Regions from separate parts of the Streptomyces sp. NPDC050418 genome, predicted to be linked through region 3. Evidence: riboswitches for the same ligand, from Rfam matches in the RefSeq annotation. Region 3 holds a riboswitch; each other region holds the start of a gene.
What was found. A riboswitch is a leader RNA that binds a small molecule or an ion and turns the genes downstream of it on or off. The one in region 3 is predicted to bind cyclic di-AMP.

Region 1 (7,286 bases), on a different contig from region 3:
CGCGCGGACTGGTGATCCGGCTCTTCGTGTACCTGGTCGTCGGGCATTTCTTCGCGTTCTTCCTGTACCTGCTGTTCGAGCTCGGGGCGCGGAACCAGTGAGGTCCCTCGTCATGGCGCGGAACCGGTGAGGTCCCACGCCGTGGCGGCGCCCCGAGCGCGCGCGGTTCAGTCCAGGAGCTTGGCGCGGAGCTTCTCGCGGACCTCGGGCGTGGCGCCCAGGCCCTCCTCCAGGTAGCGGTCGATGGTGCCCCAGTTCTGCACCATCTCGTCGAAGGCGGCCTCCAGGTACTCGGCGCGCGCGTCGAACAGCGGGCTGAGCAGCTCCATCACCTCGGGCGACCAGGCCTCGGGGGCGTCGCTGGAGCGGCGCACCTTGTAGCGGCGGTGCTTGGCGTTGGACTCCAGGTAGTCCGTGATGATCGCCTCGCGCTCGACCCCGATCGCCAGCAGCGTCACGGCTATCGACAGGCCCGCGCGGTCCTTGCCCGCGGCGCAGTGCATCAGGGCCGGCACGCTGTCCTCGGCCAGTTCGGCGATGACCCGCGCGTGGTCGGCGGTGCGCTCACGGACGATCGTGCGGTACGTGGAGGACATCCGGGCCGCGGCCTTGCCGTCGCCCAGGATCTTGCGCAGCTCGTCGACATGGCCGTCGCGGACCATCTGCCAGAACTCGGCGCCGTCGGCGGGGTCGGTCAGCGGCAGGTTCAGATTGCGCACGCCGGGGAGCTCGACATCGGCGCCTTCGAGCTTCTGGTCGGCGGCGTTGCGGAAGTCGAAGATCGTGTGCAGCCCGAGCGAGGCCAGGAACTCGGCGTCGGACTCGGTGGCGTGGGCCAGATGACCGCTGCGGAACAGCACTCCGTGGCGCACCCGGCGGCCGTCCGCGGCCGGCAGACCGCCCACGTCGCGGAAGTTGCGCACCCCGGCGAGTTCGGGCTCTGTCGACGGGATGTGCTGCGTCACGGGGGCTCCTCCCACGGTGGTCGCCGGCGCTCACCGCCGGCGGCTGCGCACTACGTGCACGCGCCATCGACGATACGACATGGCTTCCTGAGGCAATCAGTTGCGGCGTCATTGCGGCGGAGGTCACGCAGCCCCGATGATGTGCGCACCTGCGCGTACCTGTCGGAATGTGTTGATGATTGGTGGGGGCTTGATGATCGACATCGGCGGCAACGGACGAGTGTGGCTGCTCTCCGGGCCCACCAGCAGCTACGCCCTCCTGCTGACCGAGCGCGATGAACTCGTCCATCTCCACTGGGGACCGCGCATCACCCTCGCCGACGCGGAGGCCCTCGCGGCACGGCCCGGGCCCCGCGGCAGCGGATTCGAGTCGCCGCTGGACGGGCGCGAGGAGTATCCGGTGGAGGGCGGGCCACGGTTCGTCCGGCCGTCGCTGTCGGTGCGGACGCCCGAAGTGCGGGGCACGGAATGGCAGTTCGCCGCCGCCTCGTACGACGACGGAGTGCTCGGACTCGCCTTCCGTGACGAGCTGCACCGGCTGCGCGTCACGCTGTCCTACGGCATGCGCGGCGATGTCGTGGAGCGGTCCGCCGAACTCGTCCACGAGGGAGACGGCCCCGCCGTCGAGGTGCTGCGCGCCGACTCTGCGGCCTGGACGCTTCCCGCGCGCGACGCCTGGCGGCTCACCCAGGTGCACGGCCGCTGGGCTGCCGAGTCCCGCCTCGAGCAGGTGCCGCTCGCGTACGGGGAGCATCTGATCGGCAGCCGGCGCGGGCACACCGGGCATCAGTCCCTGCCGTGGGTCGCCCTGGACGCGGAAGGGGCCGGCGAGGAGCACGGTGAGGTCTACGGCTGTGCGCTCGCCTGGTCGGGCTCGTGGCGGATCGCCGTGCAGAAGCTGCCCACCGGCCTGGTGCAGATCACGGGGGGTACGGGCCATGACGACTCCGGGCAGGTCCTGCTCGCACCAGGGGACACCTGGCGCACGCCGGTGTTCGCCGGACTGTGGAGCGACGGCGGCTTCGGCGGCGCGAGCCGCGCCTGGCACGCGTACCAGCGGGAACACGTCATCCCGGACGCGGAGCAGGTGCGCCCGGTCCTCTTCAACTCGTGGGAGGCGACGAACTTCGACATCTCGGCGCCACAGCAGCTCGGACTCGCCCGCCACGCGGCCGCGATGGGCATCGAACTCTTCGTCGTGGACGACGCGTGGTTCGGCGCGCGGGTGAACGACCGTGCCGGGCTGGGGGACTGGACGCCCAATCCCGACCGATTCCCCGGCGGGCTCAAGCCGCTCGCCGACGAAGTGCACACGCTCGGAATGCAGTTCGGCATCTGGGTCGAACCGGAAATGGTGAATGCGGACAGCGATCTGTACCGGGCGCATCCGGACTGGGTTCAGTGCCATCCCGGTCGCACGCGGACCGAATTCCGTAATCAACTGGTGCTCAATCTGGCCCGCGAGGACGTCCAGGAGTATCTCTGGGAACAGCTGCACACCCTGCTTTCCTCGGCACCCGTCGACTACGTGAAGTGGGACTTCAACCGCTGTTTCACGGATGCAGGATGGCCGGGAGAGCCGTATCCGCAGAAACTCTGGAACGAGCATGTACATGCCTTCTACCGGCTGCTCGACCGGCTGCGCGCGGCCCATCCGTCCGTCGCCTTCGAATCCTGCTCGGGCGGTGGCGGCCGGATCGACCTGGGCGTCCTGAGCCGTACGGACCAGGTGTGGACCTCCGACAACACCGACCCCCTGGACCGGCTCGCCATCCAGCACGGCTTCACCCAGATCCATCCCGCGCGGGTCATGGCCGCCTGGGTCACCGACAGTCCGAACGTGCAGCTGAACGACCGCGTGAGCTCGCTGCGCTTCCGCTTCGTGAGCGCCATGGCGGGCGTGCTCGGCGTGGGCGGCGACCTCGCCGAGTGGAGCACGGAGGAACTGGCCGAGGCCCGAGCATGGGTCTCCCTCTACAAGGACATACGGGACACCGTGCAGCTCGGGGACCTGTACCGGCTGCTGCCACCGGACGGCGGGCTGAGCGCCGTGCAGTACGTACGCGGGGACGAGGTCGTGGTCCTGGCGTGGCTGCAGGCCCAGCGGAACGGGGAGCCCGTCCCGCCCGTTCGCCTGCGCGGGATCGCCGCGGACGCCTCGTACGAGCTCATCGGTGCGGGCGGAGCGGGCGGCGGCCGGGACGGCGAGGTGCATCGTGGGGCCGTACTTCTGCATCACGGACTGCCCACCGGTCTGAAGGGAGACTTCGATGCCGGTGTCTACCGGTTCCATCGCGTCCGCCCCTAATGCCCGTTTCTGAACCTAAGGTGTAACTGGCCCTGAAATGAGGGCTGATGGCGCGCGGGGCGTGAGCGGGATCATATTCGTGACCGTGTGTGGCGATCTTCCGTGCCGAATTCCGCGGCGTATGCGGACCCTAAAGATCCTTCATTCACGGAGTGTCACGGCAATTCCCGGAATGGATCAGCTTCGGTGCGGTCCAAGGGAATTGGGGTGTTTGTTTCCCGGTGGGTGCTCGCCTACGGTCGCCGACATCCGGTGGACGCCCAATCCTGCCGCCGCCGGAATTCAGCCACGCACCCGTGTACGGCAGGAGCGGGGGACCCGATGGCACGACGCCGTCTCCGGTCCCGCCGGAGCGGCTTGGGGTGAAGTCGCCTTCATGCGGCCGGGCATCTCCAGCCCGAACCCGACAGCTCACCTCGCAGGCGACGGAGAAGGAATGCGCCATGCCCGCGAAGGGTAAGCACCGTCGTCCCAAGTCCGCCCGTCTGACCCGTACGTTCGCCGTCGCCGGCACCGGCGGTGCCGCGCTCGCCCTGCCGCTGTTCGGCGCGACGGGCGCGCAGGCCGCCACCCCGCAGGCCGCCCCGGCCGCCGTCGCCGAGGCCCTGCCCGCGAGCGCGCCGGCCGCGCAGGCCGCGTCCGCCGACAAGACGTACACCGTCGCCGTCGGTGACTCGCTGGCCTCCATAGCCGCCGACCAGGACATCGACGGCGGCTGGAAGCCGCTCTACGCCGCGAACAAGAAGGCCGTCGGCGACGACCCGCGCGTGATCCGCCCGGGCGTGACGCTCAAGGTCGGTGCCATCGTGCAGTCGTACGCCGACGCCGCCGGCTCGGCGAAGTCCTCCTCCGGCGACTCCGCCGCCCCTGCCTCCAAGGCGAAGGCCGAGCCGGCCGCCGCCAAGGCCGAGGCCCCCGCGCAGCAGGCCGCCTCCGGCTTCACCGCCCCGGTCACCGCCGGTGTCTCCACGCAGTACCGGACCGCCGGCGCCATGTGGTCCAGCGGCTACCACACCGGCACCGACTTCGCGGCCCCCGCCGGCTCGCCGGTCAAGGCCATCGGTGCGGGCACCGTCGTCTCCGCGGGCTGGAGCGGCTCGTACGGCAACGAGGTCGTCATCCGGCACGAGGACGGCCGCTACTCGCAGTACGCCCACATGTCGCAGCTCTCCGTCTCCACCGGTCAGTCCGTCTCCGGCGGCACGCAGATCGGCCTCGTCGGCTCGACCGGAAACTCCACCGGACCGCACCTGCACTTCGAGGTCCGCACCGGCCCGGGCTACGGCTCGGACATGGACCCGGTCGCCTACCTGCGCTCGCACGGCGTCTCGCTCTGACGCCGCAGTCCCTCTTGGGGCGCGCTTGACTCACTGCCCGGTATCCGGGGCCGACGAGGCTCCGGATACCGGGCATTTGTGGCGTACGAGCCTATTCCGGGTTGGTGGAGATTTTGCGGTGGCCTAGATCACGGGCTGTCAAGAGTGGTTACGGTGGCGTAGGTCACTTCCCGGGGTGAAAAATATGCCGACGTGGCAGATGATTCGACGACACCCGCAGACCCCGACTCGACGACACCCGCAGGCCCCGCCGCCGTGACACCGGCGGCGTTCGCCTCCTATGTGGCCCTCGGCGACAGCTTCACCGAAGGCGTCGGCGACCCCGGCCCCGACGGCACCTTCGTCGGCTGGGCGGACCGGCTCGCGGTGCTGCTCGCCGACCGCCATCCCGAGCACAGCTTCCGCTACGCCAATCTGGCCGTACGCGGCAAGCTCCTCGACCAGATCGTCGAGGACCAGGTGCCGCGCGCGTTGGAGCTCGCGCCCGAACTCGTCACCTTCTGCGCCGGCGGCAACGACATCATCCGCCCCGGCACCGACCCGGACGATGTCGCCGAGCGCTTCGAGCGGGCCGTCGCGGAGCTGACCGCGGCGGTCGGCACCGTCGTCGTGACCACCGGCTTCGACACCCGCGACGTCCCGGTGCTCAAGCATCTGCGCGGCAAGATCGCCACGTACACCGCGCATGTCCGTGCCATCGCCGACCGCTACGACTGCCCGGTGCTCGACCTGTGGTCGCTGCGCTCCGTGCAGGACCGGCGCGCCTGGGACGGCGACCGTCTGCACCTGTCGCCCGAAGGCCACACCCGCGTCGCGCTGCGCGCCGCCCAGGTACTCGGTCTGGAGATCCCCGCCGACCCCGACCAGGCCTGGCCCGAGCTGCCGCCGCGCAGCACGCTCGAGGTGCGCCGGGACGACATCCAGTGGGCGCGTGAGTACCTGGTGCCGTGGATCGGGCGCCGGCTGCGCGGGGAGTCCTCGGGGGACCACGTCGAGGCCAAGGGCAGTGTGGACCCGTACATCATCAAGATGCAGTTGGAATCCGCCACTTGATGTCGGGCTAGGGGAGCGGTGCTCACGAGCGGCCCGCCGGGCGCTGCGGCAGTACGGGCACGGTGTCCGGAACTCCCAGATACGTGAGGATGCGCAGCACGAAGGGGTCCGTGCAGAGCAGTGTCATCGTGGCGTCGGTGAGGTCGAGCCGGAGGCGGAGGCGTTCGATCAGTTCGATGCCGCTGCAGTCGACGAAGGTCAGCAGGCGCAGGTCGAGGACCAACTCGGTCGTGGGCAGGCGCAGCTCCTGGAGCAGTGGATCCTCGATGTCCAGGACCATCGCGATGTCCAGCTCTCCGTGCAGTTCCACGGTGAGCCGGTCGCCGTCGCGCCGCATGAGAGGCGCGGACTCGCGCGCGTACGGAAACACCATCCCCCCTGGTCATCGGCTGCCACGGATGGGCGACACCGGGGGCCGGGGTGTCCGGCGCCGAATCTATGGGCCGTGCATGCGGCCGGAGTCGTGCGCCGGAGCACTCTCACTCGATGGCGTGAATTTCGCACGTCACTGTTGACGCTCGCCGGGTCAGGCCCGGCGGCCCGGTGTGTGGTCCCGGCGCCCCATCCGCCTCGGCGCCCAGTCCGGCTAGGCGCCTCGTCCGCCTCAGCGGCCCGTCCGCGTTAACGCCTCGCGTGCCAGGCCGAGTTCCGCGGCCAGGGCCTGGTCGACCCAGGTCAGGATCGCCGTACGGGAGGGACCCTTGGCGTAGGCCGTGTTCTGTACGGCGAGGCCGTCGAGCAGTGCCGTCAGGCGCAGGGCCGTGGCCGCCGGGTCGGGGCAGGAGAACTCGCCCGCGGCCGTTCCCTCGGTGATCACCTCGGCGAGAGCGCACTTCCACCGCTGGTCGAGTTCGCGGGTCACCTTGCGCAGCGTCGGCTCGCGCTGCCCCGCCGCCCAGCCCTCGATCCAGAGCCGCCAGCCCTTGGCGCTGCCCGTCGGCGCGTACCAGCGGATCGCGGCACGCAGTCGGCGCAGCGCCGTCGTGCGGCGGCCGAGGAGTTTGTCGAGGTGGGCGAGATCGGCCTGCGCGGCGTGCGCGAAGGCCGCGGCGACAAGCTTCTCCTTGGTCGAGAAGTGATAGAGGACCAGCGCGTTGCTCACCCCGAGCGAGGCCGCGACATCGGCGATCCGGACGGCGGCGACACCGCGTTCCTCGATCTGCTCGACGGCGGCGCGCAACAATTCCTCACGCCGCTCCTCCACACTCAACCGCACCCTGGCCACGCCCTCACCCTAGTTGGCGATCACCAGGCTGGACGGGGCGGGGTTCATACGTATGTTCGGAACCGGCCGTTCCGGGTCACCGGTAGGTGCCGAAGCGCCGGTCGATCTCGGTCTGTCGTGCGGCGGCGAGCGCGTGGGCGGCGGCACGCGGGGTGGTGCCGTCCGTCTCCGCGCGCGTGAGAACCGCGTCGACCAGGTCGCGCAGCGCGCGGCGGGTGTGCGCGAAGGCCTCGTCGGCGTCGGCGCCGATGTCACCGAACAGCGTCCACCACCACCACGCGTTCGTGCCGGAGTTGACCACCACGTCCGGCAGCACGGTGACGCCGCGTGCCGCGAGCAGGGTCTCGGCCTCGGGCAGGACCGGCATATTGGCGGCCTCGACGATCCAGCGCGCGGTG
Region 2 (7,286 bases), on a different contig from region 3:
GCCCTGTCGATCGCGCTGCTCGAGCTCTCGTACTACCGCGAGACGAATCCCCGGATGGCGAGCACGGCGCGGCATGTGATCGCCGAGATCCTCGCCGCCTGAAGCACGCGCCCACCCCCCAAAGCGCCCCTCGTACGCCCCGCTCACCGCAACACAGAGCGACGAAAACTCGAACACGCTTCGAACACAAGGCCAAAGCTGCGTCCGCAGTCCGCCGAAAGACGGCTGATTGCCCGTTTCTCCCGCCAAGGAAACCAGCCGAAGATTGTCGGCGTCGCACACTGCCGGGTACAGTCACCGCACTGCTCCGCCCCCTTGTTGTCGAGGCGAAAGAGAAGTTGGTGAACGAACAGCACGGCTATGCCACCGGTCACGGCGGCTATGCGACGGATGCCTTCGACGCCACCGCTTTCGACTCCGACCCCCTCTTCGGGGCGATGCCCGGCACGTACGACGCAGGTCAGAGCGGCCAGTGGGACAGCTCCCAGTGGACCGCCGCCGCGCAGCCGGACCCGCAGACCCAGACCTACGGAACCGACGGCGCGACGGGCTACGACCCGTACGCCGCCGTGCAGTCCACCGGCGGTTACGAGAGCGGCAGTTACGACACCGGCGGCTACGACACGACCGCCATGTGGGCGAGTGCCGGATATCAGACACTCGGCGACATTCCCGCCCAGCCCGGCCCGCAGAACGCCGAGCAGTGGAACACCACCGGCCAGTGGGAGACCACCGGCGCGTACGGGTACGCCGACTCCGGCACGTACGACGCCACCGCGTGGAACTCGGCGGGCACGGACACCTCGTACGGCACGGACACCTCGTACGAGACGACGACCGCCGCACTCGAGTCCGAGGGCCACGACACGGGCTCCTACGCGACCACCGGGTACGCGGCCGGCACCGAGGCGTACGCGACCGAGACCACCTCGTACGCGACCGGCAGTTACGACACCGGCAGCTACGAGACCGGCAGCTACGAGACCGGCGCCTACGAGAACGGTGCTTACGAAAGCCCCGCTTCCGAGGCCAGGACCGAGGACGCCGAGGCGTACGGCGAGGCGGAGTTGCCCTCCGCGCCTGTCGCCGCCGACGCCGGTCACGAGCCCTACGAGCCCGAGCCCTACGACGTCGAGGACCCCGCCGAGGACCCCGAGCGGCTCCGCGTCTCGCACACCCCGCGCCCCCAGCGCTCCGGTTCCCGCGGCCGCCGCCGCACCCCCGCCAAGCGCTCCGCGCTGCTGACCGTGGCCGTGCCGTCGGTGTGCGCGCTGGGTGTCGCCGGGGTCGCCGCCGCCTCCGTGGCCGGTTCGATGGGCGGCGCCGAGGAGCCGAAGACGCAGGCCGCGCCGGATCCGGGCTCCGTCGAGACGGCCGCCGCGAACAACAAGCTGGACACCCAGCTCACCGAACTCTCCGCCGACGCCGACGACTTCGCGGACCGCGCGAGCCGGACGCAGGAGCGCATCGACCTCAAGGAACGCCAGGAGGCCGAGAAGAAGCGCAAGGCCGAGGAGGCCGCCCGCAAGGAGGCGCTGCGCCCGAAGTTCTCGCTCCCGGTGAAGCAGAACGGGCTCAGCGCGTACTACGGACAGGCCGGTGTGAACTGGATGTCCGTGCACTCCGGCATCGACTTCCCCGTCTCGTACGGCACCGAGGTGCTGGCCGCGACGGACGGCACGGTGCGGACGCAGTGGAACGGCGCGTACGGGAACATGGCGATCGTGACCGCCCCCGACGGCACCGAGACCTGGTACTGCCACCTGTCCAGCACGAAGATCCGCAGCGGCACGGTCAAGGCCGGCGATGTGATCGCGTACTCGGGCAACTCCGGCAACTCCACCGGCCCGCATCTGCACTTCGAGGTGCGCCCGGCCGGCGGCTCGGCGATCGACCCGCTGCCGTGGCTGCGCGGGCACGGGCTCGACCCGACCTGAGAGCCTGTTTCGAGAACGCAGAAAAGGGGTGACCTCCACGAGGAGGCCACCCCTTTCCCGTATCCGCAGCTACCCGGTCCGGGCCGCTACAGCTTCTCCACCGGCGCGTACCGCAGCAGCAGGACCTTCGGCTTCGTGTCCCCGAAGTCGATCGTCGCGCGCGCCTTGTCGCCCGAGCCCTCGACGCCGACGACGGTGCCGAGGCCGAACTGGTCGTGCGTGACCCGGTCGCCGACCGCGAGCGAGACCACCGGCTTGTCGCCCGCGCGGCCCGTGGCGAAACCGGAGGGGCCGCCGCGGGAGGCGCGCGCCGCCATCGAGGAGGAGAGCGAGGCGGCCACCGAGGCGGCCGGACCGCTCTTCGCGGCCGGGGCGCCCATCTTGGGGCCCGTGCGCTTCCACTCCAGATGCTGGGCGGGGATCTCCTCCAAGAAGCGCGACGGCGGGTTGTACGAGGGCTGGCCCCAGGCGCTGCGGAGGGTGGAGCGGGTCAGATAGAGCCGTTCGCGGGCGCGGGTGATGCCCACGTACGCCAGGCGGCGCTCCTCCTCCAGCTCCTTCGTCTGGCCGAGCGCGCGCATGTGCGGGAAGACGCCGTCCTCCATGCCGGTCAGGAAGACGACAGGGAATTCGAGGCCCTTCGCGGTGTGCAGGGTCATCAGCGTGATGACGCCCGAGCCGTCCTCCTCCTCGTCCGGGATCTGGTCGGAGTCGGCGACGAGGGCGACGCGCTCCAGGAAGTCGGAGAGGGTGCCCGTCTCGCCTTCCTCGGTCTCCTGCTCGAACTCCAGGGCCACGGCGGCGAGTTCCTGGAGGTTCTCGATGCGGGTCTCGTCCTGCGGGTCCGTGGAGGCCTGCAGCTCGGCGAGATAGCCGGTCCGTTCGAGCACGGCCTCCAGGACGGTGGCCGGGCCCGCGCCGGATTCGACGATCGTACGGAGCTCCTCCATCAGCACGTTGAAACGCTTGACGGCGTTGGCGGAGCGGGCCGCCATCCCGTACGCCTCGTCGACCCGGGTGAGCGCCTGCGGGAAGGTGATCTTCTCCCGCAGTGACAGCGCGTCGATCATCGCCTCGGCGCGCTCGCCGATGCCGCGCTTGGGCACATTGAGGATGCGGCGCAGCGGGACGGTGTCCTCGGGGTTGGAGAGCACGCGCAGATAGGCCAGGACGTCCCTGACCTCCTTGCGCTCGTAGAAGCGGACGCCGCCGACGACCTTGTAGGGCAGGCCGACGCGGATGAAGATCTCCTCGAAGACACGGGACTGCGCGTTCGTCCGGTAGAAGACCGCCACATCACCGGCCTTCGCGTGGCCCGCGTCCGTGAGCCGGTCGATCTCCTCGGCGACGAACTGGGCCTCGTCGTGCTCGTTGTCCGCCACATAGCCGGTGATCTGGGCGCCGCTGCCCGCGTTGGTCCACAGGTTCTTCGGGCGGCGCGACTCGTTGCGCTCGATGACCGCGTTGGCGGCGGAGAGGATCGTCTGCGTGGAGCGGTAGTTCTGCTCCAGGAGGATCGTCGTCGCGTTCGGGTAGTCATCCTCGAAGTCGAGGATGTTGCGGATCGTGGCGCCGCGGAACGCGTAGATGGACTGGTCCGCGTCACCCACCACGCAGAGCTCGGCGGGCGGCAGGTCGTACTCGCTGGGCGGTACGTCCTCCTCGTGGGCGCCCGTGCCGACCAGCTCGCGCACCAGCGCGTACTGCGCGTGGTTGGTGTCCTGGTACTCGTCGACCATCACGTGCCGGAAGCGGCGGCGGTAGTGCTCGGCCACGTCCGGGAAGGCGCGCAGCAGGTTGACCGTGGTCATGATCAGGTCGTCGAAGTCGAGCGCGTTGGCCTCGCGCAGCCGCGACTGGTACATCGCATAGGCCTGGGCGAGGGTCTTCTCGAAACCGTCGGCGGCCTGGCCCGCGAAGTCCTCCTCGTCGATGAGCTCATTCTTGAGGTTGGAGATCTTCGCGCTGAAGGCCTTGGGCGGGAAGCGCTTCGGGTCCAGGTCCAGATCGCGGCAGACCAGGGCCATCAGGCGCTTCGAGTCGGCCGCGTCGTAGATCGAGAACGAGGACGTGAAGCCGAGCTTCTTCGACTCGCGGCGCAGGATCCGTACGCACGCGCTGTGGAAGGTCATCACCCACATCGCGTTGGCCCGCGGGCCGACGAGGTCCTCGACGCGCTCCTTCATCTCGCCCGCGGCCTTGTTGGTGAAGGTGATCGCGAGGATCTGGCCCGGGTGCACGTTCCGCTCGGCGAGCAGGTACGCGATGCGGTGGGTCAGGACGCGGGTCTTGCCCGAGCCCGCGCCGGCCACGATGAGCAGCGGGGTGTCGCTGTGGGTGACGGCCGCGCGCTGGTTCTCGTTCAGCCCTTCGAGCAGGGCCGCGCTGTCCAGGACCGGGCGCGGGGCGCCGTCGCGGTAGTACGCGTCCCGGTGTGCGGGCGCGTCGAACTTCCCGCCGAACAAGTCGGCCGGAATCTCCTCCGGGCCCTCGTCCTCGGGAGGAGGCGGCGGTCCGTGGTCGTGGGGCTCATGCCCGCCGTGGGGTTCGCGCCCGGGCCGGCCCTTGCCCTGGAGGCCCGCCAGGAAACTGTCGTCAAAGAGGCTGCTCATCGCCTACCGAGTCTAGGCGTCCGGTGTGACAGCCCGTTCCGGGTTCGGTCAGCCTGCCCCTTTCCTGGCGGTACGGGCGGGCCGCGCGCACCAAGGTCACGAAAATGTATCGGGCATATCGAACATCAACCTTCACACGGACCACACGAGTTGGCTAGCGTGCTCCGCGGGCTGCTCGTACCCCCACCGGCGACAGTCGCCGGGACCGGGCGGCCTGCGTCGAGTCCGGAGCGTCGCACGCCGCGGCAATCCGGAGCCGGGGACCCACCCAGACCTTGGGGTGAATCGGGACAGCCCCACACATGTCCCGTAGGGCAGACCTTCCTCGCCCGAACCCGACAGCTAACCCGGTAGGCGCCCATCGGAAGGAGCGCCGGTCTTGGCGTCGCACCGCAAGCCGCGGACCAGTCGAATACGTACCTCGCACGCCGTCGGGATCACCTCGGCCGCGCTGACCTCCGTGGCGCTGCTCGCGCAGACCGCGAACGCGGCGCCCGGCACCGAGCCCGACAAGCCCTCCCTCGAAGAGGTGCAGAAGAAAGTCGACGACCTCTACCGCGAGGCCGGTTCCGCCACCCAGCAGTACAACCTCGCCAAAGAGCGGTCGAAGCAGCAGCGCGACAAACTGAACGGGCTGCAGGACGAGGTCGCCGAGCGCACCGCGAAGGTCAACGAGGCCCGGCTCGAGCTCGGCCAGATCGCGACCGCCCAGTACCGCAACGGCGGCGCCTCCGACACCGCCGTCCTCCTGCTCTCGGACAGCCCCGAGGACTACTTCGAGCAGCGTCAGCTCATGGGGCGGCTCTCCGGCCAGCAGCTGAAGGCCGTCGAGGACTTCCAGGAGCTGCGCACGCAGGCCGACGACAAGCGGGACGAGGCCACCGACTCCCTCGCGCAGCTGTCCGACTCCGAGTCGGAGCTGAAGACCAGCAAGAAGGACGTCCAGAAGAAGCTGGGCGAGGCGCGCGAGCTGCTCTCGAAGCTGACGGCCGAGGAGAAGGCGCGGCTCGCGGAGCTGGAGCGCAAGCGGGAGGCCGAGGCCAAGCGCAAGGCCGAGGAGCTGGCCGCGAAGCAGGCCGCCGAGGCCGAGGCGAAGCGCAAGGCGGCCGAGGAGGCCGCCAAGGAAGAGGCAGCGAAGGAGGAGGAAGAGGCCGCCGAGAAACCGGCCGATCCACCTGCTTCCGAGGACGACTCCTACGCGGCCAAGGCCGAGAAGGTGATCTCCTTCGCCCGCTCCCAGATCGGCAAGCCGTACGTCTGGGGCGCGGCAGGCCCCGATTCGTACGACTGCTCAGGTCTCACACAGAAGGCATGGGCCGCGGCGGGCATCGAGCTGCCGCGCACCACCTGGGACCAGGTGAAGGTCGGCACGACGGTGTCCGTCGACAACGCCAAGCCCGGCGATCTCGTCTTCTTCTACGACGACATCAGCCACGTGGGCATCTACATCGGCAACGGCGAGATGATCCACGCGCCGAAGCCGGGCGCCAACGTGCGGACCGAGTCGATCTACTACATGCCGATCCACAGCGTCGTACGCCCGGCATAGTCGTACGCCCGGCACAGCGGCTGGGGCGTCAGTTCCAGAGGGTCGCGATGAAGATGTTCGCGGTGGTCAGTGCGCCGACCGCCGCGAACATCCCCTTGTCGACCTGCTCCTCGTCCCGCTTCACGTAGACGAGGCCGAGGATGACGATGAGGACGGCGAGTTTGATGCCGATCTTGATGTTGTTGACGGCGTTGTCATCGGCCTCGTTGAGGCCGACCAGGGCGACTCCGGTGACCAGCATCGTGAGCGCGCCGTGCAGCATCGCCTTGGTGAAGCGGGCGGTGCCCTCGCCCATCGCCTTCATCTGCGTGAGGAATCCACCCAGCAGCGACGCGATGCCGATGATGTGCAGCGCGACGAACACGTCCTTGAGTACGTCCATGGGCCGGAGCCTAGCCGGTCAGCCTGCCGCACCACCTGGCCACCCGCTGCCACTTGAGCGGTCATAGGCGGCCAACTCCCCCTCACGTATGACCACTTCCGCACTTTCCGTTACCAGGTGGTGACGGAGAGGTTTAGCGTCCTTGCCCAGTGACCGGCTCCCCACCGCCGTCCGGGCACCATCGGGACGGCAGTCGGCCACTACCGCCGAGAGGTCCGGCGGCGCCCCGCTCCCCCTGTGCGGGCCGCCGCCGGACGCGTAAGGAAGTGTCTGAGGTTGGCCGCGCACCGCAAGCCCAAACCCCGTTCGCTCACCGGATCGTTCACCGGCAACACCGCACGGACCGCACTGACCCTGGCGCTGGCAGGCGCCGCGTCCACCACTCTCTTCGAGGGGTCGGGACAGGCCGAGCCCCGACTGACGCCGGCCCAGGTGAAGGCGAAGGTCGACCGGCTCTACCACGACGCCGAGGTCGCCACCGAGAAGTACAACGGGGCGCGCGAGGAGGCCAGGAAGGCCCGGCGCGCCATGAACGACCTGCACGACGAGGCCGCCCGCAAGGCCGCCCGGCTCGACAAGGCGCGCGCCGCGCTCGGGCGCGCGGCCACCGAGCAGTACCGTTCCGGCGGGCTCGACCCGACCGTCCAGCTGGCGCTCGCCACCGACCCCGAGGCGTTCCTGGAGCGCACCTCGATCGCCGACCGCACGGCGGGCCGCCAGTCGCTCGCGATCGACGGCGTACGCAGGGATCTGCGCGAGGTCGACCAGCTGCAGGCGCAGGCGGCCGACCGGTTCGAGGAACTGGG
Region 3 (7,286 bases):
GGCCAGAGTACGGGTCGCGCGCCCGGCGGGAGCGTTGCAGTCTAGGAAGACCTCGGGCCACAAAGCCCGGTGGCCCGGGGCGGTGGGCCCTTGGTCGGACGGGCTGCGGACCTTCGGCCTGCAGGACCATCCGCCGCAGCATGAGAGACTGGTCTAGACAAGGCTTGAGTGAAATCTGAAGGGCAGCATCACATGGCTGAGCGCCGCGTCAACGTCGGTTGGGCCGAGGGCCTCCACGCCCGTCCCGCCTCCATCTTCGTCCGCGCGGCCACGGCCGCCGGGGTCCCCATGACGATCGCCAAGGCCGACGGCAACCCCGTCAACGCGGCCTCGATGCTCGCGGTGCTCGGCCTGGGTGCCCAGGGCGGCGAGGAGATCGTGCTGGCTTCCGAGGCCGAGGGTGCGGACGCCGCGCTCGACCGCCTGGCGAAGCTCGTCTCCGAGGGGCTCGAGGAGCTTCCCGAGACGGTCTGATCCTCCGGGATTTCCCGCACGGAGCCGCTGCCACCGATTCGGTGGGGGCGGCTCCGTCGTTTTCCGGAATACCGCGCCGCAATTCCGTACGTGAATGATGTGCGGGCACACGAAATAGACCCCGCCGAATTCCACTCTTTGTATACGGCCCGTTTGTTAAGCCCGCCCGCCCGCCATGTTTACGCGATGTTGCGAACCGCTCACACGGGCCGTCGGCGGCTGCCCTTTCAACCGGTGGGCGCGGCCCGCGCGTTCGGTGTGCTGGGCCGTGAGGAGACGGGCCCGCTCCGCGTCGCCGCGGGCCACGGCGTCGACGATCGCGCCGTGTTCGGCCCAGGATTCGGCGGGCCGCTCCGGCGACTCCACCGCGTACATCCACGTGATTTTGTGGCGCAGCTGCGTGAGCAGCGTGATGAGACCGGGGCTGGCCGACGCCTGCGCGAGGGTCTCGTGGAACCAGCCGCCGAGGCTGCGCAGATCCTCGTGCTGCCCGCGCCTGGCCCGCTCCTGCCCCAGTCTGACCAGGCCGCGGAGGACCTTGAGGTGTGCGTCGGTGCGGCGCTGCGCGGCGCGTGCGGCGCCGAGCGGTTCGAGCAGCAGCCGTACTTCGAGGAGGTCGGCGGCCTCCTGCGCGGTGGGCTCGGCGACATGCGCGCCCGCGTGCCGGCGCGTGACGACGAAGCCCTCGGCCTCCAGGGTGCGCAGCGCCTCGCGGACCGGGACGCGCGAGACTCCGTAACGCCGGGCGAGCACTTCCTCGGTGAGGCGGCTGCCGCGCCTCAATACCCCGGAGACGATGTCGTCCCGGATGGCCGTGCATACCGATTGCGCGGGAATGCGCATGACCTGACCACCGCCCTGATGCTCGTCGTGCTGCGACTCTATTGCAGCGGGCGCCAATTTCCCGATGGGCGGCGGGAATTCATGGGGTTGCCTTTACGGCCGATTTCCGGCATGGGCAGGAACGCACGGGGCCCGTCAACGGCGAAGGCCCCGGCGGGGGTTGCCGGGGCCTTCGTGAATTGCGCGGGGTGTCAGACGCTGACGCCGTGCGAGCGCAGGTACGCGATCGGGTCGATGTCCGAGCCGTAGTCGGGCGAGGTGCGGGCCTCGAAGTGCAGGTGCGGTCCGGTGACGTTGCCGGTCGCGCCCGAGAGGCCTATCTGCTGACCCGGGGTGACGGTCTGGCCGACCGTGACGGCGATGGAGGAGAGGTGCCCGTACTGCGTGTACGTGCCGTCCTTCATCTTGATCACGATGTTGTTGCCGTACGCGCCGCCCCAGCCGGCCTCGACGACGGTGCCCATGCCGACCGAGCGGACGGACGTGCCGGAGGCGGCGTGGAAGTCGATGCCGGTGTGGCTGCCGGAGGACCAGACGGCTCCGCCGGCCTTGTACGAGGTGGAGACGTAGCTGCCGGCGACGGGGGCGATGAAGGCGTTGAGGCGCTTGCGCTCGGCCTCGCGGGCGGCGCGCTCCTTGGCCTCGCGCTCCGCCTTGGCCTTCGCCTCGGCCTTGCGCTTGGCCTCGGCCTCGGCCTTCAGCTCGGCGGCGGCCTTCTCGGCCTCCTCCTGCTGCGCGGCGGCCTGGGCGTCGATCCGCTCGGTGAGGGTGTCACCGATGGAGACAGCCTTGGTGAGTCCGGTGTCCTCGACGGTGGCCTTGGAGTCGGCGGCGTACGCGGTGGAGCCGAGCGAGCCGATCACGCCGGTGGTGGTGAGGGCGGCGACGCCCGCGATGCTCGCGGTCCTGCGGGTGAGCGCGGAGGGACGGCGGTGCTTCCCGGTGGCACGGGAGAAAGCCATGGAGCGGCGGTGTCCTTTCCTTCCTTCTCGCCTACCGGGTTAGCTGACGGGTTCGGAGCAGGAAGGTCTCCTACGGGGGTCCGCCTCGCGACGGGCTCCCGATTCACCCCAGGGACTTCGTGTGGGTCCCCGGCTCCCCAGGCTCGCGCCTGACGGGGACTCGGCGATGGCTGCCCGTTGCCACGGATGCGGCGTACAGCGGACGAACAGCGGAGCCGACGCTAAACGGGACATCTTTCAATCAACAAACGGAACCGGCCTTTTGTAGCGCATGCCACAGGGCAGACCCCCAACCTCCATACCAATTCGGACATATAGCGACAACTACGCAGAACAGGGGCCCCGGGAGTCCCCGGAGCCCCTGTCGTCCGCAGTGGGGACAGGCACGCGCGCGCGGCCGTCCCGACTAGCCGGTCACCACCGTCACTTCACCGATCCCGAGCGCCTTCACGGGCTCGGCGATCTCGGACGCGTCGCCGACGAGGACGGTGACGAGCCGGTCCACCGGGAACGCGTTGACGACCGCGGCCGTCGCCTCGACCGTGCCCGTCTCGTCGAGCATCCGGTACAGCTGCGCCTGGAAGTCGTCCGGCAGATGCTGCTCGACCTGGTCGGCGAGCGTGCCGGCGACGGCCGCCGCCGTCTCGTAGCGCAGCGGCGCCACGCCCACGAGGTTCTGCACGGCCGTCTCGCGCTCGGCATCGGTCAGACCATCGGCCGCGAGCGTGCGCAGCACGGTCCACAGGTCGTCGAGCGCCGGGCCCGTATTCGGCGTGTCCACCGAGCCGTTGATGGCGAGCAGCGCGGCGCCGGTGCCGTCGGGCGCGGAGCGCAGCACCTGCCCGAAGGCTCGGACGCCGTACGTGTAGCCCTTCTCCTCGCGCAGGACGCGGTCCAGACGGGAGGTGAGGGTGCCGCCCAGGCAGTACGTGCCGAGCACCTGCGCCGGCCACACACGGTCGTGGCGGTCCGCGCCGACGCGGCCGATGAGCAGCTGCGTCTGGACGGCGCCGGGGCGGTCGACGATGACCACACGGCCCGTGTCGTCGGCGGTGACCGGCGGGACGGGACGGGCCTCGCCCGGCGCGGCCGTCCACTGGCCGAGAGTCTCGGCCAGGAGCGCGTCGAGGTCGGTGCCCGCGAGGTCGCCGACGACCACGGCGGTGGCGGTCGAGGGCCGCACCCACGCGTCGTAGAAGGCGCGCACCGCGTCGGCGTCGATGCGGGCGACCGTCTCCTCGCTGCCCTGGCGCGGCCGGGACATGCGCGCGGTCGCCGGGAACAGCTCCTTGTAGAGCTGCTTGGCGGCGCGGCGGGCCGGGTTGGCCAGCTCGTGCGGGATCTCGTCGAGGCGGTTGCGGACGAGGCGGCTGACCTCGTCGGCCGCGAACGCGGGGACGCGCAGGGCGTCGGCGATCAGACCGAGCGCCTTCGGCAGCCGCGACACGGGGACTTCGAGGGAGACGCGGACGCCGGGGTGGTCGGCGTGCGCGTCCAACGTGGCGCCACAGCGCTCCAGTTCGGCCGCGAACTCCTCGGCGCTCAGCTTGTCGGTGCCCTCGGAGAAGGCGCGCGCCATGATCGTGGCGACCCCGTCGAGGCCCTCCGGCTCGGCGTCGAGCGGCGCGGCGAGGAAGATCTCGACGGCGACGACCTGCTGGCCGGGGCGGTGGCAGCGCAGCACGGTCAGACCGTTGGGCAGCGCGCCGCGGTCAGGGGCGGGGAAGGCCCAGGGCTTGGCGTCGCCCGCCTGGGGCTGCGGGTGGAATTCCATGGTGGAGAGCTCGGTCACTGCCCCGCCTCCTCTTCCTCTGCGTCGTCGGCTTCGGCGTGGACCGGCTCGTATACGAGAACGGCCCGGTTGTCGGGGCGCAGACGGGCCTTGGCGACCGCCTGGACCTCGTCGGCCGTGACCGCGAGGACGCGGTCGACGGCGGTGAGGGCGAGCTGCGGGTCGCCGAACAGGACCGCGTACCGGCACAGTTCGTCGGCGCGGCCCGCGACCGTGCCGAGCCGGTCGAGCCACTCGCGCTCCAACTGGGCCTGGGCGCGCTCCATTTCCTCGTCCGTGGGGCCCTCGGCGGCGAACCGCGCGAGCTCCTCGTCGACCGCGGACTCGATGACCGGGACCTCGACGTCGCCGGAGGTCTTCACGTCCAGCCAGCCCAGCGACGGCGCGCCGGCCAGGCGCAGCAGCCCGAAGCCGGCGGCCACGGCCGTCTGGTCACGCCGTACGAGGCGGTTGTAGAGCCGCGAGGACTCGCCGCCGCCGAGGACGGTCAGGGCCAGGTCGGCGGCGTCGGCCTCGCGCGTGCCGTCGTGCGGCAGGCGGTACGCGGCCATCAGCGCGCGGGCCGGCACCTCCTCCTCGATCACCTCGCGCTTCTGCGCGCCGATGACGTCGGGCAGCACGCCGTCGCGCGGCGGCTGCTTGCCGTCGTGGGAGGGGATCGAGCCGAAGTACTTCTCGATCCACGCGAGGGTCTGCTCGGGGTCGATGTCGCCGACGACCGAGAGGACCGCATTGTTCGGCGCGTAGTACGTACGGAAGAACTTCCGCGCGTCCTCCAGCGTGGCCGCGTCGAGGTCGGCCATCGAACCGATGGGCGTGTGGTGGTACGGGTGGCCCTCGGGATACGAGAGGGCGGTGAGCTTCTCGAACGCCGTGCCGTACGGCACGTTGTCGTAGCGCTGGCGCCGCTCGTTCTTCACCACGTCCCGCTGGTTCTCCATCGACTCGTCGTCGAGGGCGACGAGCAGCGAGCCCATACGGTCGGCCTCCAGCCAGAGGGCGAGCTCCAGCTGGTGGGCGGGCATGGTCTCGAAGTAGTTAGTGCGCTCGAAGCTTGTCGTGCCGTTGAGCGAACCGCCGGCGCCCTGCACCAGCTCGAAGTGCCCGTTGCCCTTGACCTGGCCCGAGCCCTGGAACATCAGGTGCTCGAAGAGGTGGGCGAGGCCGGTGCGGCCCTCGACCTCGTGCCGCGAGCCGACGTCGTACCAGAGGCAGACGGCCGCGACCGGGGTCAGGTGGTCCTCGGAGAGCACGACGCGCAGGCCGTTGGCCAGCCGGTGCTCGGTCGCTGTCAGGCCGCCGGAGCCGGCCTCGGCGGTGGCCGTGTGACCCATGGGCATGTGGTCCCTTCGATTCGGAGAGAGAGTTCTGTCACTGTATGCAAGCGCGCGGACATCTGGCGAAGTTCTCCGTCCCTGTACGCCCTCGGCGAGCAGGCCTGACGGGTCGACGTCCGCGTTGTCAGTGGGGCGGTCCACAATGGTCCGCGTCAGAGAACCGATTCGTAGGTGAAGGAGCCGCAGCGCGATGGCCCGCCGCAGCACGAAGACCCCGCCGCCGGAAGACGATTTCGAGGAGAAGATCCTCGACATCGACGTCGTCGACGAGATGCAGGGCTCCTTCCTCGAGTACGCGTACTCGGTCATCTACTCGCGCGCCCTGCCGGACGCCCGGGACGGCCTGAAGCCGGTGCACCGCCGCATCGTCTACCAGATGAACGAGATGGGGCTGCGCCCCGACCGCGGCTATGTGAAGTGCGCCCGCGTCGTCGGCGAGGTCATGGGCAAGCTGCACCCGCACGGCGATGCGTCGATCTATGACGCGCTCGTGCGTATGGCGCAGCCGTTCTCGATGCGCGTCCCGCTGGTCGACGGCCACGGCAACTTCGGCTCGCTCGGCAACGACGACCCGCCGGCCGCCATGCGGTACACCGAGTGCCGGATGGCCGACGCCACCTCGCTGATGACCGAGTCCATCGACGAGAACACGGTGGACTTCACGCCCAACTACGACGGCCAGGAGCAGGAGCCGGTCGCCCTGCCGGCCGCGTATCCGAATCTGCTGGTCAACGGCGCCTCCGGCATCGCGGTCGGCATGGCCACCAATATGCCGCCGCACAATCTGGGCGAGGTCATCGCCGCGGCCCGCCATCTGATCAAGCACCCGGGCGCGGACCTGGAGACGCTGATGCGTTTCGTCCCGGGTCCTGATCTGCCCACGGGCGGCCGGATCGTCGGGCTCTCCGGCATCAAGGACGCGTACGACAGCGGGCGCGGCACCTTCAAGATCCGCGCCACGACCTCGGTCGAGACGGTGACGGCCCGCCGCAAGGGCATCATCGTCACCGAACTGCCCTTCTCCGTCGGTCCCGAGAAGGTTATCTCCAAGATCAAGGACCTGGTCGGCTCGAAGAAGCTGCAGGGCATCGCCGACGTCAAGGACCTCACCGACCGGGCGCACGGCCTGCGCCTCGTCATCGAGATCAAGAACGGCTTCGTGCCCGAGGCGGTCCTCGAGCAGCTCTACAAGCTGACGCCGATGGAGGAGTCCTTCGGCATCAACAATGTGGCGCTGGTCGACGGGCAGCCGCTCACCCTCGGCCTCAAGGAGCTCCTGGAGGTCTATCTCGACCACCGCTTCGAGGTCGTACGGCGCCGCAGCGAGTTCCGCCGCGGCAAGAAGCGGGACCGGCTGCACCTGGTCGAGGGTCTGCTCGTCGCGCTGCTCGACATCGACGAGGTCATCCGCCTCATCCGCTCCAGCGACAACTCCGCGCAGGCCAAGGAGCGCCTGATGGAGCGCTTCTCGCTGAGCGAGGTACAGACGCAGTACATCCTCGACACGCCGCTGCGCCGCCTCACGAAGTTCGACCGGATCGAGCTGGAGTCGGAGCGCGACAAGCTCACCGCCGAGATCGAGGAGCTCACGAAGATCCTCGAATCGGACGCGGAGCTGCGCAAGCTCGTCTCGGCCGAACTGGCCGCGGTGGCCAAGAAGTTCGGCACCGACCGGCGCACCGTCCTGCTGGAGTCGGCGGGCGCCCCGGCGGCCGCGGTGCCGCTGGAGGTCGCGGACGACCCGTGCCGGGTGCTGCTCTCTTCCACGGGCCTGCTCGCCCGTACGGCGACGGGCGACGTCGCACTCGACGCGGAGGGCAAGCGCGTCAAGCACGACGTGATCCTCTCCGCGGTGCCCGCCACCCAGCGCGGCGAGGT
Region 4 (7,286 bases), on a different contig from region 3:
CGGACTGGGAGGACTACGCCGAGCAGATGCTCGAGGTTCTCGAGGCCCACCCGGACTTCACCAACTCACAGCCGGACGGCGGCTACACCCCGCGCCCCGCCTCCCGTCCGCTGACCCGCTTCGAGGGCAAGGGCCTCGACAAGGACCACGTCGTCCACGACCTGATCTTCCTGCGTACGCCCTGAGCCGTTCCGCTTCTCACCCGGCGGCGGCCACCAACCTCACCAGCACCATCGCGCCCGCCCCCCGCCCCCCTTTAGGGTCGAGGGGTGAACGCACCGCCCCAGCCCCCGTCCCCGCCGGCCCACCAGGCCGCCGTGCTCGGCAGGCCCGCGCACTGGTGGCAGCGCCGCGGTGTGAAGGCGGCCGCGCTGATCACCCTGCTCGCTCTGTCCGGTCTGGTGATCCTCGCGCTGGTCCGCAAGGAGACCGGTCACGAGGGCTTTCTGGTCGGCCTGGGCCTGGCGATCCTGCCCGTACCGCTCCTGATAGCCGCGTTCCGCTGGCTCGACCGGGTCGAACCGGCACCCTGGCGGAACCTGCTCTTCTCGTTCGCGTGGGGCGCCTGCGCCGCGGCGCTGATAGCGATCATCGCGAACTCGTTCGCGACCCGCTGGATAGCCACCCGCACCGCCGACCCCACGAGCGCCGACACCCTCGGCGCCACCGTCGTCGCCCCGGTCGTCGAGGAGACGGTCAAGGCGGCGGCGATCCTGCTCGTCTTCCTGTTCCGCAGACGGGACTTCCGGGGGCTCGTCGACGGCGTGGTGATCGCGGGCGTCACGGCCACCGGCTTCGCGTTCACCGAGAACATCCTCTACCTGGGCAACGCCTACGGCACCGACGAGGCCACCGGTGTCGACGGCATCGGCTTCGACTCGGTCACCGCGGCGACCTTCTTCGTCCGCATCGTGATGTCGCCGTTCGCCCACCCGCTCTTCACGGTCCTGACCGGCCTCGGCTTCGGCTTCGCCGCCCTCGCCGCCGACGGCCGGCGCGCCCGCCGCATCCTGCTCCCGCTGACCGGTCTGCTCCTGGCGATGGGCATGCACGCCGCGTGGAACGGCTCGGCCTCCTTCGGCGGATTCGGCTTCTTCGCCGTCTACGCGGGCTTCATGGTCCCGGCCTTCGGCCTGCTGACCTGGCTCACGATCCACAGCCGCCAGCGCGAACTGCGCACGGTCCGCGAGGAACTTCCGGCGTACGTCACCGCCGGCTGGCTCACCGCCCCCGAGCCGTACGCGCTCGGCACCCTCCGTGCCCGCCGCATGGCCCGCCAGTACGCGAAGCAGACCTACGGGAAACAGGCGGCGCCCCAGCCCGGGTACGCCCCGGGCGCCCACCCCGACGCCGCCCGCACCGTCCGCGAGTACATCTCGCTCGCCACCGCGCTCGCGTTCCTGCGCGCCCGGGGCCGCAGCGGGCGCGCGGGCGCCGACTTCGTCGTCCGCGAGCAGGAGCTGCTGCACGCGCTCTGGTCCCGCCGCGGCCCGGCCCGCCCGGCGCTCGACCACGCGGCCCGGGTCACGGCCCCGCCGTTCCCGCAGCCGTACACCCCATGGGCCAACCCCTACGGCCCGGTGCTGCCCCCGCTCCCGTACGGATACATGGCGCCGATGCCGATGCCGCAGCCGATGCCGCACGCGCACCCGCACCCGATCCCGTACATCCCGCACCAGCCGCACCCGAGCGCCGTCCCGCACCCGTACGCGCCGCCCGCCGGCTGACCCACGGGCGGCGCGCTGCCGGAATTCGGCTAGGCAGACGCCTGGGTCAGCAGTCCCAGCTCCTGATCCGTGAGCGTCAGTTCGGCCACCGCGAGCAGCGCCGGAAGCTGCTCCACCGTGCGCGCCGAGGCGATCGGCGCGACCACCGTCGGCTGCGCCGCGAGCCAGGCGAGCGCGACCGTGGCGGGCTCGGCGCCGTGCGCCTGGGCCACGGTGTCGAGCGCGGCGAGCACCTTCCGGCCGCGCTCGCTCTCCAGGAGCTGGGCGGCGCCGCCCGCACGCGGGCTGTCGACCTCGACGCCCGGACGGTACTTGCCGGTCAGGAAGCCTGAGGCCAGCGCGTAGTACGGCACGGCGGCCAGACCCCAGCGCGAGGCGAGCTCCTGCTTCGCACCTTCGTACGTTTCACGTGAAACCAGGTTGTAGTGGGGCTGCAGCGCCACATACCGGGCAAGCCCCTCGCGCTCGGCGAACTCCAGTGATTCCTGCAGCCGTTCGACCGTCAGGTTCGAGGTGGCCACCGCCCGCACCTTGCCCTCGCGCACGAGCTCGTCGAGTGCGGTGACGATCTCCTCGACCTCCACGGAGGGGTCGTCGAAGTGCGTGTAGTACAGGTCGATGTAGTCGGTCCCGAGCCGCCGCAGCGACTCCTCGGCGGCCCCCTTGATGGTGGCGGCGGACAGCCCTTGGTACTCGGGGTGCGCGCCGACCTTGGTGGCGAGCACGACGTCGGAGCGGTTGCCGCGCGCGGCCAGCCACTTGCCGATCAGCGTCTCGGACTCGCCGCCCTTGTTGCCGGGCACCCAGGACGAGTAGGAGTCGGCGGTGTCGATGAAGTTGCCGCCGCCGGCGGTGTACGCGTCGAGTACGGCGAAGGTCTGGGACTCGTCGGCCGTCCAGCCGAAGACATTGCCACCGAGGCAGAGCGGGTGGACTTCGAGGTCGGAGGAGCCGAGAGGGCGCAAGGAGGTCATACAACGATCAACACCCGTACAGGAGACGCCTATTCCGCGCACTCCGCGCTCAAAAGCCCGCAAAACGCCTAAACCGGCAGCCCTGACGTCGGGGGGTTGCCGTCAGGACTGCCGGGGTTCAGGGAAGCGCACGCGCGCAGGGCCCGCGCGAGCGAATCTCGCGCGGGACTGCACGTTCTGTACGGGAGTTCAGGGCCGGGGGCCCTGCGACCGGAAGGTCAGGGAGTGAGGCCCTTGCTCTGCAGCCAGGCCATCGGGTCGATCAGGCTGCCGCCCGAGGTCTCGACCTCGAGGTGCAGGTGCGCACCGGTCGAGTTGCCGGTGGAGCCCACGCGGCCGATCGTGTCGCCGGTCGTGACCTTCTGGCCGACGTTGACGAGGATCGACGACTGGTGGTTGTACGCGATCTCGGTACCGTCCGAGAGCTCGACCACGGTGCGGTAGCCGTAGGAGCCGGACCAGCCGGCCTCCTTGACGGTGCCGGTGTGGACGGACTTGATCGGGGCGCCGCTCGACGCGGCGAAGTCCAGACCCGTGTGCGAGCCGGAGGCCCACATCGAGCCGGCCTGACCGAAGGTCGAGGTGATCGTGTACGAGGCGACCGGGAGCGAGTAGCTCTTGGCCAGCTTGGCGAGGCGCTCGGCCTCGGCCTTGCGCTTGGCCTCTTCCTCCGCCTTGCGCTTGGCCTCCGCCTCGGCCTTCTCGGCGGCTTCCTGCTTCTCGGCGGCGGCCTTCGCGGCCTGCTCGGCGGCGGCCTGCTCGGCGGCGGCCTGGGCGGCGGCGTCGGCCTCGTCCTCGGAGTTCTGCGCCTGCTCCAGGATCCGGGCCCGCAGCGCCTCGCCGGCGTCGGCGGTGGACTGCTCGCCGGTGGAGCTCGCGGCGGCCACGGGCAGCGTGGCCCCGGTGGCCTGGGCGACGCCGGGCTGTTCCTGCGGCTCGGCGTCGGAGTCGTCGGATATCAGGTCGCCGACGACGGGAATCTTCTTGGCCTGCTCACCGAGGTCCGGCATGGAGATCGGAACCGGCGGCTTGTCCTTGGCGGTCGCGATGCCACCTGCGCCCACGGCGGCGATGACGCCGACACCGAGCACCGTGGAGCTGCGCGCGAGTCCGCCGCGCTGCTTGGCCACGCGGTGCTTGCCACGGGGCGGACGAATGGATTCCTCGGTCGGGTTCCACTCCTCCCAGGGCTCGTCGTCGAACCTGAACTCCTGGGTGCCATCCGCGAAATACGGGGCGTTGGAGGTACTGCCACGGCCTGCGGGGGTCGCCACGGGGGCGGACTCCTTTCCTTCCTTCTCGCCTACCGGGTTAGCTGACGGGTTCGGAACAGGAAGGTTTCCTACGGGCGTTGACACCTCGCGGCGCCTCTGGAGAAGGCGCCTGCTTGCCCGATTCACCCCAAAAAGGTGGTTCCCCGGCTCCCTTGCGGGATTAAGCGTGTGCGCACGGAGCCATCTCTTGTGACGGCTGGGACGACCGCGCTGCGTTATCGAACGTTAATAGACAGAGGCCCGGGATTCCAAGCCGTTCCGACAGATCGTTAGCAGCTTTGGCCTGGACTTAGCGGACACGGAGGGGTGGAAACGGACGAGTCGCCAAGGAAGTTGGGAGGTTCCGTGGGCGTCAAAATTCTGACGGTGCATCAATTGTTATGCGGAGGGCTCCCCCTCGGTCACCTTCGGTGACCTCGACGCGGGCGGCCGTGCCACGGCGAGCAGCGCCATGTCGTCCGTCGACCCCCCGCCGGTGTGCTCGCGCACCTCCTCGGCGAGCGCCGCGAGCAACGCGTCGGGCCCGGGAAAGATCCGCCCGCCGATCCGCGCCGCCGGATCGTAGAAGGCCCCCTCGGCGCTGCGCGCCTCGCTCAGACCGTCCGTATAGAAGAGCAGGATCGCCCCGGCCGGCAGCTCCGCCTGCTCCGCACGGTCGGGCCAGGACGCCAGATCGGACATCCCGAGCGGCAGCGCGGCCTGCCGGGGCTCGATCACCCTCAGTTTCCCGTCGGGGTGCAGCAGGAGCGGCGGCGGATGCCCCCGGTTGATCAGCCGTACGACGTCATGTCCGTGCGGGATCTCGGCGAGCAGCGCGGTCGTGAACCCTTCCTCGGCGTCGAGCCCGTCACGCCGCGTCCCCTCCCGCGCGAGCGCCCGCTCGAGGCGCTGCGCGACAGCCTCCAGCGTGGCCTCCTGCTCCGCGGCCTCACGGAACGCCCCGATGACGACGGCCACCGCCTCGACGGCCCCGAGCCCCTTCCCCCGTACGTCCCCGACGATCAGCCGCACGCCGTGCGAACTGTCCTGCACCGCGTACAGGTCCCCGCCGATGAACGCGTCGGCCTGCGCGGCCTCGTACCGCGCCGCCACGTCGAGGCCGCCGATCCGCGCCGCGGGTTCCGGCAGCACGGCCCGCTGCGCGGCCTCCGCGATGTAGCGCACGGACGCGAGACGCTTCCCGCTCCGCGTGACGACCCGGTTGATCAGCACGGCCAGCACGCCGACCGTCACGATGGTGGCGATCTCGGTGAGGAACTCGACCTCGAGCAGATTGCCGTTGTAGAGGTGCACCCCGGTGGTGGCCGCGACGGCACACAGGGCCGCCACGATGGTGCCCGCCAGCGAGAAGAACGGCGCGGCGATCAGCGGTGCCGCCGAGTACAGCGGGGCGCCGGTGAACTTCGGCGGCGTCACGAAATCGAGCAGCAGCCCGCCCACGATCAGCAGCGGCGGCAGCGTCCGTACGAAGGCACGCGTCCGCGTGTCCCCGCCCCGGCCCTCCTCGCTGCCACGCACCCCACCAGGTTTCCGGTCCGGACCGGCAGCGGCGAACGGTGTGGCCCAAATGGGAACGCGGGACAGGCCCCGGACCCGCCCGGCTCCGGACACGACAAAGGCCCGGCACGCTTTCACGTGCCGGGCCTTCGCCCTTTGTAGCGGGGACAGGATTTGAACCTGCGACCTCTGGGTTATGAGCCCAGCGAGCTACCGAGCTGCTCCACCCCGCGTCGGTGAAATCAACTATACGCCATCGGGGGGATGCCTCTGACCAGAGTATTTCGGGGGGGGCGGCCGCTAAGGCGCGTGCGGCTCAGCCGCTGTGGGCCCGCGCCGTGAGATAGGGGTCCCGGCGCAGGACCTCACGGCTGCCGAGCAGCGTGCCGGCCGCCAGTCCGACGACGGGCAGGGTGAGTACGGCGAGCACCCAGGCGGCACCGGGCACGGAGTCGGCGAGCGTGATCCGCAGTCCGAGCACGTCACTGAGCGGACGGGCCAGCGCCAGGGACAGACCGGTTCCGACGACGGCGCCCACCGCTCCCGCCACACCGCCGGACAGCGCGGCCTCGCCCAGCAGGATCCGGCGCAGCTCGGAGCGGCCGGACCCGAGAATCCGCAGGATGGCGAACTGCCCGAGCCGCACCCGCGCGCTGTCCGCCGCACGCACGGCACCGAGGCCGGCCGCGACCAGCGCCAGGACGAACACCCCGGCACGCATGGCGAGGTCCGCCGCTCCGAACAGGCCGGGCAGATGACGGACCCGGTCGGCGACCGGCGCCGCCGAGAACCCCTCGGCCTGAAGCGCGGTGGTGACCCGGGCCACCTCCTTCTGGTGACCGACCACGACGACGGCGGACTGGGCGCCCTCCTTGTCACGGAAGTCCTCGGGTTCCTGACCGGCGCGCGCCGCGGCCAGCAGCGCCGCGGTGTCCTCGGCTAGATAGGCGGTGCCGGGCCCGTCGGCCTGCCAGCTGGGGTCGTACAGGGCGGTGATCTCGAGCGCGATGACGTCCGTGGTGCCGGACCCTGCACCCGTCGCCTTCGTATATCCGAAGTCCATGGTTCGGCCGAGGAACGGCGTGAAGTCCGTGCCCTGCGCGGTGGCCGGGAGCGCGACCTCGCCCGGCCCGAGCTCGGCGGGCAGCCGGCCCTTGACGACCGGAAGGTCGTCGCCCGGCGTCAGCGTACGGCTGGTCAGGTCGTACGTGCCGTCGTCCGCGGCGTAGAGCGTGGACGGGTAGTCGGCGGCCACGCGGCGCACGCCGGGCAGATGCGCGGCCTCCCGCAGCGCGGAGGTGGTCAGCGGACGGACCGACGCCTCGCCCTCGAACGAGGACAGCTCGATCTGGGTGAGCCCGCCCGAGCCCAGGACATCCCGCTCGACGGCACCGGCGGCACCTGCCGCCACCCCCGCGGAGGTCGTCAGCAGGGCCGCGAGAACGGTGAGCGTCGGCAGGGCCCGGCGCAGGGACCGCCCGTCGCGCTTCCAGGTGACAAGACTCCAGCGACTCATCCCGGGCTCACCTCACCGGCGTTCTGCGCGGCCCGGTCCGACGCGCTCAGGTCCGACAGAACTCCCCCGTCGAGCACGTAACGCCGACCGCAGCTCCCGGCGACCGCCGCGTCGTGAGTGACGAGCAGTACGGCCGCGCCGCGGGCGGCGCAGGTGCGCAGGGCGTTCATCACCGAGTCCGCGGTCCGTGGATCGAGGCCGGAGGTCGGCTCGTCGGCCAGCACGAGCGCCGGCTGCTTCACCGCCGCGCGCGCCACGGCGATCCGCCGGCGCTGGCCACCGGAGAGCTGCGTGACCG

Region 1: linked by a shared signal. The riboswitch ahead of ACIBI4_RS03020 (peptidoglycan DD-metalloendopeptidase family protein) and the one ahead of ACIBI4_RS25105 (M23 family metallopeptidase) in region 3 are both predicted to bind cyclic di-AMP.
Region 2: linked by a shared signal. The riboswitch ahead of ACIBI4_RS08745 (NlpC/P60 family protein) and the one ahead of ACIBI4_RS25105 (M23 family metallopeptidase) in region 3 are both predicted to bind cyclic di-AMP.
Region 4: linked by a shared signal. The riboswitch ahead of ACIBI4_RS31545 (M23 family metallopeptidase) and the one ahead of ACIBI4_RS25105 (M23 family metallopeptidase) in region 3 are both predicted to bind cyclic di-AMP.

What each region holds. Positions count from the first base shown of each region.
Region 1 is NZ_JBITIG010000001.1:659,976-667,261, reverse strand. It holds gene ACIBI4_RS03035 (DUF6126 family protein) at 1-101, shown strand, start outside; gene ACIBI4_RS03030 (tyrosine-protein phosphatase) at 168-965, opposite strand; gene ACIBI4_RS03025 (alpha-galactosidase) at 1,159-3,273, shown strand; cyclic di-AMP (ydaO/yuaA leader) riboswitch at 3,537-3,713, shown strand; gene ACIBI4_RS03020 (peptidoglycan DD-metalloendopeptidase family protein) at 3,717-4,610, shown strand; gene ACIBI4_RS03015 (SGNH/GDSL hydrolase family protein) at 4,866-5,663, shown strand; gene ACIBI4_RS03010 (STAS domain-containing protein) at 5,686-6,036, opposite strand; gene ACIBI4_RS03005 (TetR/AcrR family transcriptional regulator) at 6,268-6,888, opposite strand; gene ACIBI4_RS03000 (Glu/Leu/Phe/Val dehydrogenase dimerization domain-containing protein) at 6,965-7,286, opposite strand, start outside.
Region 2 is NZ_JBITIG010000003.1:280,087-287,372, reverse strand. It holds gene ACIBI4_RS08760 (aminoglycoside phosphotransferase family protein) at 1-102, shown strand, start outside; gene ACIBI4_RS08755 (peptidoglycan DD-metalloendopeptidase family protein) at 342-1,937, shown strand; gene pcrA (DNA helicase PcrA) at 2,024-4,549, opposite strand; cyclic di-AMP (ydaO/yuaA leader) riboswitch at 4,778-4,922, shown strand; gene ACIBI4_RS08745 (NlpC/P60 family protein) at 4,929-6,098, shown strand; gene ACIBI4_RS08740 (hypothetical protein) at 6,127-6,480, opposite strand; gene ACIBI4_RS08735 (NlpC/P60 family protein) at 6,757-7,286, shown strand, end outside.
Region 3 is NZ_JBITIG010000010.1:230,067-237,352, forward strand. It holds gene ACIBI4_RS25095 (HPr family phosphocarrier protein) at 193-474, shown strand; gene ACIBI4_RS25100 (GntR family transcriptional regulator) at 631-1,317, opposite strand; gene ACIBI4_RS25105 (M23 family metallopeptidase) at 1,509-2,279, opposite strand; cyclic di-AMP (ydaO/yuaA leader) riboswitch at 2,294-2,455, opposite strand; gene ACIBI4_RS25110 (M16 family metallopeptidase) at 2,686-4,071, opposite strand; gene ACIBI4_RS25115 (M16 family metallopeptidase) at 4,068-5,411, opposite strand; gene ACIBI4_RS25120 (DNA topoisomerase (ATP-hydrolyzing) subunit A) at 5,599-7,286, shown strand, end outside.
Region 4 is NZ_JBITIG010000016.1:18,452-25,737, forward strand. It holds gene trmB (tRNA (guanosine(46)-N7)-methyltransferase TrmB) at 1-185, shown strand, start outside; gene ACIBI4_RS31535 (PrsW family glutamic-type intramembrane protease) at 270-1,727, shown strand; gene ACIBI4_RS31540 (aldo/keto reductase) at 1,757-2,701, opposite strand; gene ACIBI4_RS31545 (M23 family metallopeptidase) at 2,920-3,975, opposite strand; cyclic di-AMP (ydaO/yuaA leader) riboswitch at 3,987-4,152, opposite strand; gene ACIBI4_RS31550 (PP2C family protein-serine/threonine phosphatase) at 4,354-5,493, opposite strand; tRNA gene ACIBI4_RS31555 (tRNA-Met) at 5,632-5,705, opposite strand; gene ACIBI4_RS31560 (FtsX-like permease family protein) at 5,789-6,988, opposite strand; gene ACIBI4_RS31565 (ABC transporter ATP-binding protein) at 6,985-7,286, opposite strand, start outside.